DNA from 3 places in the Paenibacillus sp. ov031 genome. Region 2 is predicted to be linked to each of the others. Evidence: predicted binding sites of a transcription regulator. Region 2 holds the regulator's gene; each other region holds the start of a gene.
The links. The regulator Rex, encoded in region 2, represses fermentation and respiration genes when NADH is low (regulators of the CRP and FNR family bind a similar motif). The targets are predictions, from matches to a motif close to TTGTGAAATATTTCACAA.
Positions count from the first base shown of each region.

Region 1: a site for Rex is predicted at 1,757-1,774, ahead of BUA17_RS11310 (formate/nitrite transporter family protein). Genes of this name have one in related genera too.
Region 3: a site for Rex is predicted at 2,746-2,763, ahead of nadA (quinolinate synthase NadA). Genes of this name have one in related genera too.

Region 1 covers NZ_FRDO01000002.1:236,432-240,651, reverse strand. The annotation lists gene BUA17_RS11315 (FAD-dependent oxidoreductase) at 289-1,650, shown strand; gene BUA17_RS11310 (formate/nitrite transporter family protein) at 1,862-2,716, shown strand; gene BUA17_RS11305 (molybdopterin-containing oxidoreductase family protein) at 3,171-4,220, shown strand, end outside.
Region 2 covers NZ_FRDO01000001.1:2,370,383-2,374,602, reverse strand. The annotation lists gene dinG (ATP-dependent DNA helicase DinG) at 1-1,494, shown strand, start outside; gene BUA17_RS10130 (redox-sensing transcriptional repressor Rex) at 1,721-2,374, shown strand; gene BUA17_RS10125 (amidohydrolase) at 2,361-3,665, shown strand; gene BUA17_RS10120 (cell wall elongation regulator TseB-like domain-containing protein) at 3,707-4,220, shown strand, end outside.
Region 3 covers NZ_FRDO01000012.1:46,377-50,596, forward strand. The annotation lists gene hpt (hypoxanthine phosphoribosyltransferase) at 1-389, shown strand, start outside; gene ftsH (ATP-dependent zinc metalloprotease FtsH) at 491-2,536, shown strand; gene nadA (quinolinate synthase NadA) at 2,835-3,773, shown strand; gene nadB (L-aspartate oxidase) at 3,810-4,220, shown strand, end outside.

The sequences.
Region 1 (4,220 bases), on a different contig from region 2:
AGTGTCTCCTCAGTAGTTATTACGCTTATTTTGAGCATAAACCAGCCATAAGCAGGGAAAACTGAAGTCAATGGAGATTGAGTCGATGACTCGCTTGATCGTAAATAAACCACATCCGAAAAATTTATTTTGATTAACCCCTTGCAATGTGAAAAATATCACATTATAATAAGTGTACAAAGTGAAATAAATCACATAAGCAGTATTCATTTAGAAGTGAAATATTTCACAACCACAATGACGTTAAATTCAATTTTTTATTTATATACTCCAAGGGGGAACCTTATCATGAAAATCGCAGTTATCGGATGTACACATGCAGGAACCGCAGCCATCGTTAACACCGCCAAATTGTACCCGGATGCTACCATTACAGTGTATGAGCGCAATGACAACATCTCCTTCTTATCATGTGGCATTGCGCTTTATGTAGGTGGCGTGGTGAAAGATCCAGACGGATTGTTCTATTCTTCGCCAAACCAACTGGCCGAGCTCGGTGTCGTTACCAAAATGCTTCATGAAGTGACGTCAGTAGATGCTGCGGGTCACAAACTTCAGGCTAAAAACTTGAAAACAGGGGAAGAATTCGAAGATACCTTCGACAAGCTGATCGTGACCACGGGTTCATGGCCTGTCGTACCGAAGCTGGAAGGCATCGAGATGGACAACATTTTACTTTGCAAAAACTACAACCATTCCAACACGATTATTGAGAAAGCCAAGCATGCCAAACGTATTACTGTGGTAGGAGCCGGATATATCGGCATTGAGCTGGTGGAGGCTTTCCAAATGAACGGCAAGGAAGTTACACTGATCGATAGTGTGGACCGGATCTTGAACAAATATCTCGACCCCGAGTTCACGGATGCTATTGAAGAAACGTTGACTGGACACGGCATCAAGCTGGCGCTGGGCCAAACTGTTCAGAAGTTTACCGGAGAGAATGGCAAAGTGAACAAGGTCATTACATCCAAAGGAGAGTTCGATACAGACCTCGTTATTCTGTGCATTGGTTTCCGTCCAAATACCGAGCTGCTCAAAGGCCAAGTGGATATGCTGCCGAACGGTGCAATCATCGTGGATAAATATATGCAAACCAGCCAAAAAGACGTCTTCGCTGCTGGAGACAGCTGTGCAATTCATTACAACCCAACTGGCAAGGCAGCGTACATTCCACTGGCAACCAACGCAGTGCGGATGGGTACACTCGTAGCAAGGAATCTTGTTCGTCCTACGACACGTTATATGGGTACACAAGGCACATCAGGTATTAAAATTTATGAGCAAAATATTGCAGGTACAGGCTTGACGGAAGCATCTGCTGCGGATGAGGGTCTGGTCGTTGAAGCTGTAACGCTTGAAGATGCTTACCGTCCAGAGTTCATGCCAACGGCAGAGAAGCTGCTGCTCAAAGTAATCTATGAACAGGCTACACGCCGCATTGTTGGTGCGCAGGTCATGTCACAAGCTGATCTGACACAGTCGATCAATACGATCTCTGTCTGCATCCAGAACAACATGACGGTAGATGAGCTGGCCTTCATCGACTTCTTCTTCCAGCCACATTACAACAAACCATGGAACTTCCTGAACTCGGCGGGTCTTCAGGCGTTGCCACCAGTAGAAGTAAAAACACCAGCGATGGTATAACCATAAATATCTGAGAACTGCCGCAGTCATTCTGCGGTAGTTCTTTTTGTTTTTTCTGCATATCAAGCAAGACACAACGGAAATATTAAAATGTAGTTTTCAGACTTTGTGATAAAAGTAACAAACCTCTTGAAACCTTCGCGATACAATGAACATATCAACAAAACAGGTTGAATTATGATGTTCATGAACTGTGAAGGAGAGGATCGTTATGGCAGCAAAAACACCTCTTGAGGTTGCACAATATACGGCGCATACGGGGATGAAGAAAGCCCAAAATCCGGTGTCCTCCGTATTGATACTCAGTTTTCTGGCAGGCGCTTTTATTGCGCTTGGATTTCTGCTGGATATTCGGGTCATTGCCTCTGCTCCGGCCGAGTGGGGCAGCTTGGTTAATCTGATTGGCGCAGCAGTGTTCCCGGTAGGTTTGATATTGGTGCTGATTGGCGGTGGGGAACTGCTAACAGGCAATATGATGGCTGTTCCACTCGCGACGATTGCACGTAAACTGTCCGCAGGCAACATGTTGAAGAATCTCACCTTAGTAACGATAGGTAATTTCCTTGGGGCGATCTTTGTGGCCTATGCGTTTGGGCATGTGCTTGGTCTGACGGCAGAGGGGGCTTATTTGACCAAAGTGGTGGATATGGCTGGACACAAGCTGGACGACAGCTTCCTTCAGGCTTTTATATCCGGGATCGGGTGTAACTGGCTGGTCGCTCTCGCGGTTTGGTTGTCTTATGCATCGGATACGATGAGTGGAAAAGTATTGGGCATATGGTTCCCAACGATGGCCTTTGTAGCTATTGGATTCCAGCACGTTGTCGCCAACATGTTCCTGATTCCTGCTGCGATCTTTGAAGGGCATTATTCGTGGGGACAATACGTCATGAATTTCATTCCGGTATGGCTTGGCAACCTGACGGGAGGGGCGCTGTTTGTCGCGGCTGCCTACTGGATGGTGTACCTGCGCAAGCATGAGCCGGAAGTGAAGCCTGAGGTGGCCATGGCGGCGGCCCAGCCTGTGGAAACGGAAGCCAGACCGATGTGGAGCAAGCAGGCGTAGCGGCATTTTGCACAGTAACCGAGTTAGCGGTGTAACCGTGATGCGAGTGCGAGAACGAGTGGAAAGACGAATGCAAAGTAAACAGGAGGCGATTCTGATCTCGTTCAAGTCATGGCTGTCTGCTGTGATGGGCGGGAAAAGAATCGTTTTTTTTTTGCAAAAAAATATCCACGCAAAATAAATTCGCCATGACAAGGTTCGGGGGAACGAAACCTGTTCATGGCGAATTTCGGGAGTGGTCCATGATATGGCATGAGGAGGAAGTGGGGAAACACTAGCCTAATGCCTTATTTTTAATTTACCCCTGAATTTCGAGATTGAATCAAAGGGAAAAAAGATTTTTTTGTAAAAAATTTGGAGCGGTTGTGGCGTTAAAAAAAGACTGTTCTCTTTACGCGATTACCAGGAAGAAGATATGATATGAGGATAGCTTTGAAGGGGGAGGGACTTGTATATGATCGATCAGGAGAATGGCGTATTCCCGGCAGTTTGCCCGCTCGATTGTCCGGATACTTGCGGCCTGCTGCTTCATAAGGAGAACGGTAAGATCGTGAAGGTTGCGGGCAATCCGGACCATCCGATTACAAAAGGCGCCATCTGTAACAAAGTCCGAAATATGACGGAGCGGGTGTATCACCCCGAGCGGCTGCAATATCCGATGCGACGCATCGGAGCCAAGGGCGAAGGCCAGTTCGAGCGAATCAGTTGGGACGAAGCCATCGGCGAGATTACGGCGAGATTCAGTTCGCTGGCAGCTACCTACGGACCGGAGAGCATCCTGCCCTACAGCTTCTATGGAAACATGGGCATTCTTGGTGTGGATGGCATGGATCGTCGATTTTTCAATGCGCTAGGTGCGAGCAAGCTGGAACAGACCATCTGTAATGCAGCGGGAAATACCGGCTGGAAATATACGATGGGTGCGAACCGTGGAACATTGCCCGAGGATACAGAGCATGCGGATGTCATTCTGGTGTGGGGAGGAAACATCGTCAGCACCAATATGCATCAGGTTGTTCTGGCCGAGAAAGCCCGCAAAAAGGGCGCCCAAATCGTCGTTATTGATGTCCATCGCAATCGGACCGCCCAATGGGGAGACTGGTTCATTCCACTCTACCCCGGTACAGACAGTGCACTGGCACTCGGATTAATGCATGTACTGTTCGAGCAGGGGTTGACGGATGAGGCTTTTATGCAAAAGTATACCGTTGGCCATGAGGCACTGCGTGATCATGTCCGCAGCTACACCCCTGAGCGTGTCGCACGTATTACAGGTGTGCCGGAAGCGGACATCGTGAAGCTGGCTGAGCTCTATGGCAATGCACAGGCAGCTCATATTCATATCGGCAATGGCCTCCAGCATCACGACAACGGTGGCATGAACGTCCGCAGCGTAGCCTGTCTGCCTGCCATTACAGGGCAGTGGCTGAAGCGCGGCGGGGGCGCTATTCGTACCAACAGCTACGCGAGCACCAATAGCGATGCGCTCGAGCGTCCTGAGCTG
Region 2 (4,220 bases):
CATCAGCTGCTGCCAGCCTACGAAAGTCTCGTCATTGATGAAGCACATCATCTGGAGGACGTAGCAGGTAAGCACCTTGGTCTTCATATGAAATATTTCACGTTGGTTCATACACTGACCCGACTATTTAAAGATAGCCGAAATGGCCAACTGCCTATGCTGCGTTCTCAATTGTCGGGTCATGAAAATTCGGTACAGTGGGGCTCCATGATTGATCAGATGTTCCCGCTTGCTGTCGAAGTTAAAGAGATGTGGGATCGACTAAGCGATGCATTGTTCGGACTGCTGCCTGAACGCAGCGATGCTTCTCCAGGCGAGACAGGACAATTCTCACTTAGACTGAAGCATTCGCAAAAACCAGCCAAATGGCAGGAATTGCAGGACGCTGAAAACCAAATTTATGTCACCCTAGGCGATTTGATTCGTAAAGGCGACAAGCTGCTGCTTGAAGTGAAAGAAGATCAGGACGATTATCAGTCCGATAGTCTGATTACGGATATCTCAGGTCTGCTCAAGGATTTGGCAACGATTAAGGATAATCTGCGTTTCTTCATGCGGATGGATGATGCCAATACCGTGTACTGGATGGAGGCCAGCGGCCAGTTCCGCAGTAAATCACTGCAACTCTATGCTGTTCCTGTCGATGTCAGTGCTCAATTGAAGGATATGTTCTTTGATAAAAAGAAAAGCGTTGTGCTTACATCGGCTACGCTTTCCGTTGACAAGTCATTTCAATTCATGATCGAACAGCTGGGTTTGCAGGAAGCTGCCGACAATAACCGTCTGTTAACGTCGATGCTGCCGTCACCGTTCAATTATCGAGAACAGGCGCTGCTCGTCATTCCGCGTGATTTCCCAAGCGTGAAGGGCAGTGTAGGCGATGCCCACTTTGTGGATATGCTCGTGCACTCGCTTGCGGAAACGGCTATTGCGACTCGTGGACGCATGATGGTGTTGTTCACCTCCTACCGCATGCTGCGACAGGTCTATGACCCGCTTAAGGAGGCCTTGTCAGGCAACGATATCTCTTTGCTTGGGCAAGGGGTGGACAGCGGCAGCCGTTCCAAGCTTACACGTCGGTTCCAAGATACTAAAGCAACGGTGCTACTTGGCACAAGCAGCTTCTGGGAAGGCGTGGACATTCCAGGAGAGGCTCTGACCTGTCTTGCAATTGTCAGACTGCCGTTCCAGCCACCGAATCATCCATTAGTGGAAGCGAAGAGCGAGCTTTTGCAGCAGCAAAAGAAAAACCCGTTTATGAAGCTATCCGTGCCACAAGCCGTCATCCGTTTCAAACAGGGATTTGGCAGACTGGTTCGTACAGGCAAAGACAGAGGCATTGTGATTGTATACGATACACGCGTTATTGAAGCGTATTATGGCAAGTACTTTTTATATTCATTACCTGGTCCCAAAATGGAGCACATGCTTACAGAGCAGATGGTTCCACGCATTTCGGAATGGCTCGAGAGACCAACCGAAGAGCAACAATAACAGATACGCTCTGTAGCTTCCATTATTGCAAGACGCCAGTGATTGGCGGTAAAATTGAGTAATATCATGTATTCGTTTCATGGATATGCGAGTAAAGCGATTAAAGCAATTATCCATTATATAACAAGGAGCATCCTGTTTAATTCAGTAATCATTTTGCATCGTTTTAGACAGGGTGCTCATCTTTTCATCTATCTATCGTGGCCTTGGTAAGGGGGAGCAATGAATGAAATCAGATAAAATTTCGGAAGCCGTGGTGCGTAGATTACCTGTTTACTTGCGTTATTTGAATGAACTGCATCAGCGCGAAGTCAATACGGTCTCTTCACAAGAACTTGGACTGAGGTTGGATTTGAATCCGGCCCAGATTCGTAAAGACTTGGCTTACTTTGGTGACTTTGGTCGTAAAGGGATTGGATATGACGTTTCATATCTCATTGAGAAAATCCGCCATATTTTAAAAATAGACCAGCAGATCAATGTAGCTCTTGTCGGAGCAGGTAATTTGGGACATGCCTTGTCCAATTACAATGCCTATCTCAAAGACAACATGAAGATCGTCGCTGTATTTGATGCCTACGGTCCGAAAATTGGGAGTCAAATCAACAGTTTGACGGTACAACCGATGAATGAATTAACGGATTCGGTCAAAAAAGATAACATTCGTATAGGTATTATCACGGTTCCGGATACGGAAGCTCAAAATGTTGCAGATCAGCTGATTGAGTCAGGAATTGAAGCGATTCTGAACTTTGCGCCAACGATCCTGAAGACCCCGCCGCATATTCGCATTCATCATGCTGATTTTACGACGGATCTACTTAGCCTGGCTTATTACTTGGAGAATGGAAAGGACGACGAGGAAGATGACGACAAATAGATGGGTAATTCACAACGGCAAATTTGCCGTGAGTGAAGGTACGAATTGGAACGTGGTTCAAGGTTTTATGGTTGTTGAGAATGACAAGATTGTGCATATTGGTGAGACATTGCCGCAAGGAGACGAAAGCCTGACAAAGGTGGACGGAAAAGGACTGTTCTTCTTGCCGGGTCTGATCAATACGCATGGTCACGCGGCCATGTCGCTTCTAAGAGGCCACGGAGACGATCTGGCGTTACAAGTATGGTTACAGGAGAAAATGTGGCCAATGGAAGCTAAAATGACGTCTGAAGACGTGTATTGGGGCACATCGCTATCCGTGCTTGAAATGTTAAAAGGCGGAACAACAGCGTTCCTAGATATGTATGATCATATGGATCAGGTTGCGAAAGTGGTGGAACAATCCGGCGTTCGGGCTGCTCTGGCACGTGGGGTAATCGGACTTTGCTCAGAAGAAGAACAACTGCGCAAGCTCGAAGAGTCCGCAGCATTTGCCCGTCAATGGAATGGACAAGCAGACGGAAGAATTACAACCGTAATCTCTCCACACTCCCCTTACACTTGCCCTCCGGATTACATAGAGAAGCTGGTACAGGTTGCTCATGACCTGAATCTGCCTTTGCATACGCATATGTCTGAAACGCTTCGAGAAGTGGAGCAAAACGTGGCTGATTACGGACTGCGTCCGGTCGCACATCTGGAGAAGCTAGGATTTTTCTCCCGTCCATCTCTGGTTGCACATGCGGTACATCTGAATGATGAAGAGATCGAGATTCTCGCAAAGAATGATGTAGCAGTTTCCCACAATCCAGGTAGTAACCTGAAATTGGCTTCGGGTGTTGCACGTGTGCCTGATCTGTTGAAAGCAGGCGTGACTGTGTCTCTGGGAACAGACGGACCAGCCAGTAACAATAACCTGGATATGTTTGAAGAGATGAGATTGGCTGCGTTGATTCACAAAGGTGTGTCCGGTGACCCTACTGCAGTGCCGGCAGGGGAAGCGCTTCTGCTTGGAACTTCGTATGGTGCTAAATCCATATTCCTGAACAATACAGGCGCTCTGCAAGTTGGCATGAAGGCTGACTTCATCGCGTTGAACATCGAACAGGCCCATTTCTATCCGCATACGGATCTGATTTCCCATACGGTCTACTCGGCTTCGGCCAAAGATGTGGAGCATGTGTGGGTGGATGGTAAACAAGTGGTTAAACATGGCGAATGTCTTACGATGGATGAAGAGCGCATTCTGCGTGAGTCTCAGCTGGCATTTGACAGTTTGCTTGCCCGTTAATTACAAGGACAGCATCGTCATAGGGAAAGGAAGTTCGGCTTTTGAAGAAAAAAAAGAAGTGGATATGGATTTCGCTGCTGCTCCTGGTTCTGATTCTGTTTGGACTTCAGCGTTATTATGTCTATGTTACCCAGGATCAGCGCAAGGAAGAGGCGTTGGCCATACAGGCGGCCCAGGAACAGCTGGGGATTACGTCCCACGAAGAGCTGCGTAAGTATGTCTGGGGGCAGAAAGACGGCGGAGACAACATATACTGGACCCTGATCGGCAAAAATAAGGATAACCAGGATGTCATGGTGTGGATCAAGTTTGATGAGAATAACAAACCTGTGACGGGAACCAATGCAGTACACGGTGAACTGTTAAAGAACGGCATGAATGAAGCTCAGATTCGAAATCGGTTCAGCTCAGAAGTTCCCGGTGGGGAGATCAAACGAATCATGCCAGGCGTTGTGAATGGAATCTATGTATGGCAAGTGTATTATAATGATGATACTCACAACTATTATCGGTTTTACCGCTTCAGCAACGGGGAACAAGTGGACCTGGTCTATA
Region 3 (4,220 bases), on a different contig from region 2:
TGGTTAAGAACATTACGGTACCTGTTGAGATGGATTTCATGGCAGTATCGAGTTATGGCGCTTCCACCAAATCATCAGGCGTTGTTAAAATCATTAAGGATCTGGATGAATCCGTCGAGGGACGCGAGGTTCTGATTGTAGAGGACATTATTGATAGTGGACTCACGCTCAGTTATCTGATCGAACTCTTGCAGAACCGCGGTGCTGAATCCGTCCGTGTGGTTACGCTATTTGACAAGCCTTCAGGTCGCAAAGTCGAACTTGAAGCTCATTACACCGGCTTTGACATTCCGGACGCATTCATCGTTGGCTATGGTTTGGATTATGCCGAGAAGTACCGGAACCTCCCTTACATCGGGATTCTGAAACCGGAAGTTTACAGCAACTAATGCTTAAGCTAGTTCCAAGCCCATATCTGTTAGTGGCTTCTGTTGAGAAGCCATGTCGGGCTATGTTAAAATAATTAAAGTGTCTCGAGAGGAGGTAGGGGATGAATCGGTTCATCCGGAATTCTGGTTTTTATTTGATTCTTTTTTTAGTTGTGGTGGGTTTAGTTAGATTTATCACAGATGGGAACGATGTTATAGAAAAACCTGGATATGATCAGCTTCGGGCTGAGGTTAAAGCTAACAATGTCTCCGAATTGACTGTTCAATTCAATGGTCAGACGTACATCGTGACCGGTCAATACAGGAAGATTCCTGACGGAGCCAAATCAGAAAATTTCTTAACGTATATTCCTCCTACGGATGAGGCAATTAGTGAGCTTGTAACTGCAAGCGAAACGAACAAGTTCCAATATCATCAGGAACCTATGAAAGGTGACAGCATCTGGTTGACGTTGCTGACTTCCTTTATTCCTTTGATCATTATGTTCCTGCTGTTCTTCTTCCTGTTTAATCAGGCCCAAGGCGGCGGCGGTAAAGTAATGAACTTTGGTAAAAGCCGTGCTCGTCTCTATAACGAAGAGAAAAAACGGGTTACGTTTGAAGATGTTGCGGGTGCTGACGAAGAGAAACAGGAACTGGTTGAAGTCGTGGACTTCCTCAAGGACCCTCGTAAATTCGCAGCAGTAGGTGCGCGGATTCCTAAAGGCGTATTGCTTGTAGGTCCTCCGGGTACAGGTAAAACCTTGCTCGCTCGTGCTGTTGCCGGTGAAGCGGGTGTACCATTCTTCAGTATTTCCGGTTCTGACTTCGTTGAAATGTTTGTCGGTGTCGGTGCATCTCGTGTACGTGACTTGTTTGAAAATGCGAAGAAAAACGCCCCATGTATCATCTTTATCGATGAGATCGATGCTGTAGGACGTCAGCGTGGTGCTGGTCTTGGTGGTGGTCACGACGAACGTGAACAAACACTCAACCAGTTGCTTGTTGAAATGGACGGATTCGGAGCCAATGAAGGTATTATCATCGTTGCTGCAACGAACCGTGCCGATATTCTGGACCCTGCCTTACTGCGTCCAGGACGTTTTGACCGTCAAATCACGGTTGATCGCCCTGACGTGAGAGGTCGTGAAGCGGTTCTGAAAGTACACTCACGCAACAAACCACTCACCAAAGATGTGAAGCTGGACATTATTGCGAAGCGTACTACCGGATTCTCCGGTGCAGATTTGGAAAATCTCTTGAATGAAGCGGCATTGCTTGCGGCACGTCGTAATCGCAGAGATATTTCCATGCGTGAGGTAGACGAGGCGATTGACCGTGTTATCGTAGGTACGGAGAAGAAAAGCCGTGTCATCAGTGATCGTGAGAAACGTATCATTGCTTACCACGAAGCAGGTCACACCATTGTAGGTTACTTCCTGGAACATGCCGATATGGTACATAAAGTTACCATTATTCCGCGTGGACGCGCGGGTGGATATGTAATCATGTTGCCAAAAGAAGATCGTATGCTTGTAACCAAGCAGGAGCTGTTGGACAAAATAACGGGACTCCTTGGGGGCCGTGTTGCAGAAGAATTGTTCATTGGTGAAATTGGTACTGGCGCATACAGTGACTTCCAGCAAGCGACAGGTATTGTTCGAAGTATGGTTATGGAGTACGGTATGAGTGAGAAATTGGGTCCTATGCAATTCGGAAGTTCACAGGGACAGGTATTCCTGGGCCGTGATATTGGTCATGAACAGAATTACTCGGATTCCATCGCATATGAGATTGATCAGGAAATGCAACGCTTCATTAACGATTGTTACGAGAAATGTAAGGACTTGCTCGTAAAACATTCGAAAGAGATGCATCTGATCGCACAAACATTGCTCGAAGTGGAGACATTGGAAATGGATCAGATCAAGGAATTGATCGAGACAGGTTCCCTGACTCCAAAAAGTGAGAACAGCAATGATGGAGAAGGCACGCCTAGCGAAAGCGGAGAGGCGATCATCGACAACATCGGTGATGTACGCGTCCGTATCCAAGGCAAAGATGAAACGCCTGAGCCACCAGCCGGAGATATTCCTAACGAAGCTCCGAATCTGGACAAAGGAAACAGCAATGACCCGGATGATGGTGGAACGAAGCCAACGTCTTAATTTATAACAACCATCTGTTTATAGTGGCAGATGAACAAAGAGAGCCTTTGGGCTCTCTTTTTTTATATATTCCTTCAAATTGTATAGATAATGATAACGGGGAGCTATAGGGCGAACCACGTAGGAAATGGGCGGTTATGCCCTTGTTCTGGGGCGTTTTCATTTATTGACAGAGTCGTGAACGTTGTGTACATTAGGTGTTAAACCGCTTGTGATTCGTTTCTCAAGCGAAAATAACGACTTGGATTTGCCATATGAAACAGCGTATAAGGCTGTCCCGATAAGGAGAGGATCACAGGTGGAAGCTCTGGCTTTAGAGCGCAAGGCTGAGATGAACCGGGAGCTGCGCGAGCGGCTGATGGAATTGAAGAAGGAACGTAATGCCATTATTCTTGCCCATTATTATCAACGTGACGAGGTACAGGAGGTCGCTGATTTCCGGGGAGATTCGTTTTTGCTGGCCCAGAAGGCGGCACAAACCGATGCGGATGTTATCGTTTTCTGCGGGGTTCATTTTATGGGTGAAAGCGCTAAAATTCTTGCTCCTAACAAAACGGTTATCATCCCCGACGAGCGTGCAGGCTGCCCAATGGCAGACATGGTGAACGTTGAAGGCTTACGTAAATTGAAAGCACAGCACCCGAATGCCAAAGTTGTAACGTACATCAATTCCTCAGCTGAGATCAAGGCAGAGACCGACATCTGTTGTACATCGGCCAATGCTGTCAGAGTCATTCAATCTGTTGATTCCGATGAAATCATCTGGGTACCGGATAAAAATCTGGGACATTATGTGCAACAACATACAGACAAGAAAATGATTATCTGGGAAGGTTACTGCAATACCCATGATATGCTGACGGTCAAAGACGTGGTTGAGATGAGAGCGAAGCATCCAAATGCCGAGTTCGTTGTTCACCCGGAATGTCGTCCTGAGGTTGTAGAGATGGGTGACTTCGTAGGTAGCACAACCGCCATTTTGGAATATTGTAAGAATTCGTCCGCTAAAGAATTTATCGTAGGTACCGAGGATGGTACAGGATACCAACTGCGTCTCGATAGCCCGGATAAACAATTCCACTTTGCTACCAAGTTCCTCGTATGCCCGAACATGAAGGTCAATAACTTGAAAAAGCTGGTTAAATGTCTGGAAACGATGAAGCCGCAAATTTACGTGCCTCCAGCCGTTGCCGACAAAGCCAGAGAATCACTAGAGCGCATGTTACTGGTGAAGTAGCATGCGCTACTCTTGCTCCAAGACAGGTGAAATAACATGATACCGCAATATTTAGTGGATTTTGATCTGTCCGCGCTGCCGATGGTGGAGACGGATGTGCTGGTTATTGGTTCGGGCATTGCTGGTTTGTTTACTGCGATCAAGGCGAGTGAACAACGCAGTGTGTTGATGATCACGAAGAAGTCGTTACTGGAAAGTAACACCCGGTATGCGCAGGGAGGAATCGCTGCGGTTATTGCTGAGGATGATTCACCTGCCTACCATTTGCAGGATACACTTGTTGCAGGAGCGGGATTATGCCGCTCCGAAGCAGTCGAAGCATTGGTGAACGAGGGCCCGGACGGAGTGAAAGAACTGATTCGACTGGGTACTTTGTTTGATCTGGAGAACGGCGAGTTGGCGTTGACGCAGGAAGGTGCGCACAGCCACCGCCGTATTTTGCATGCC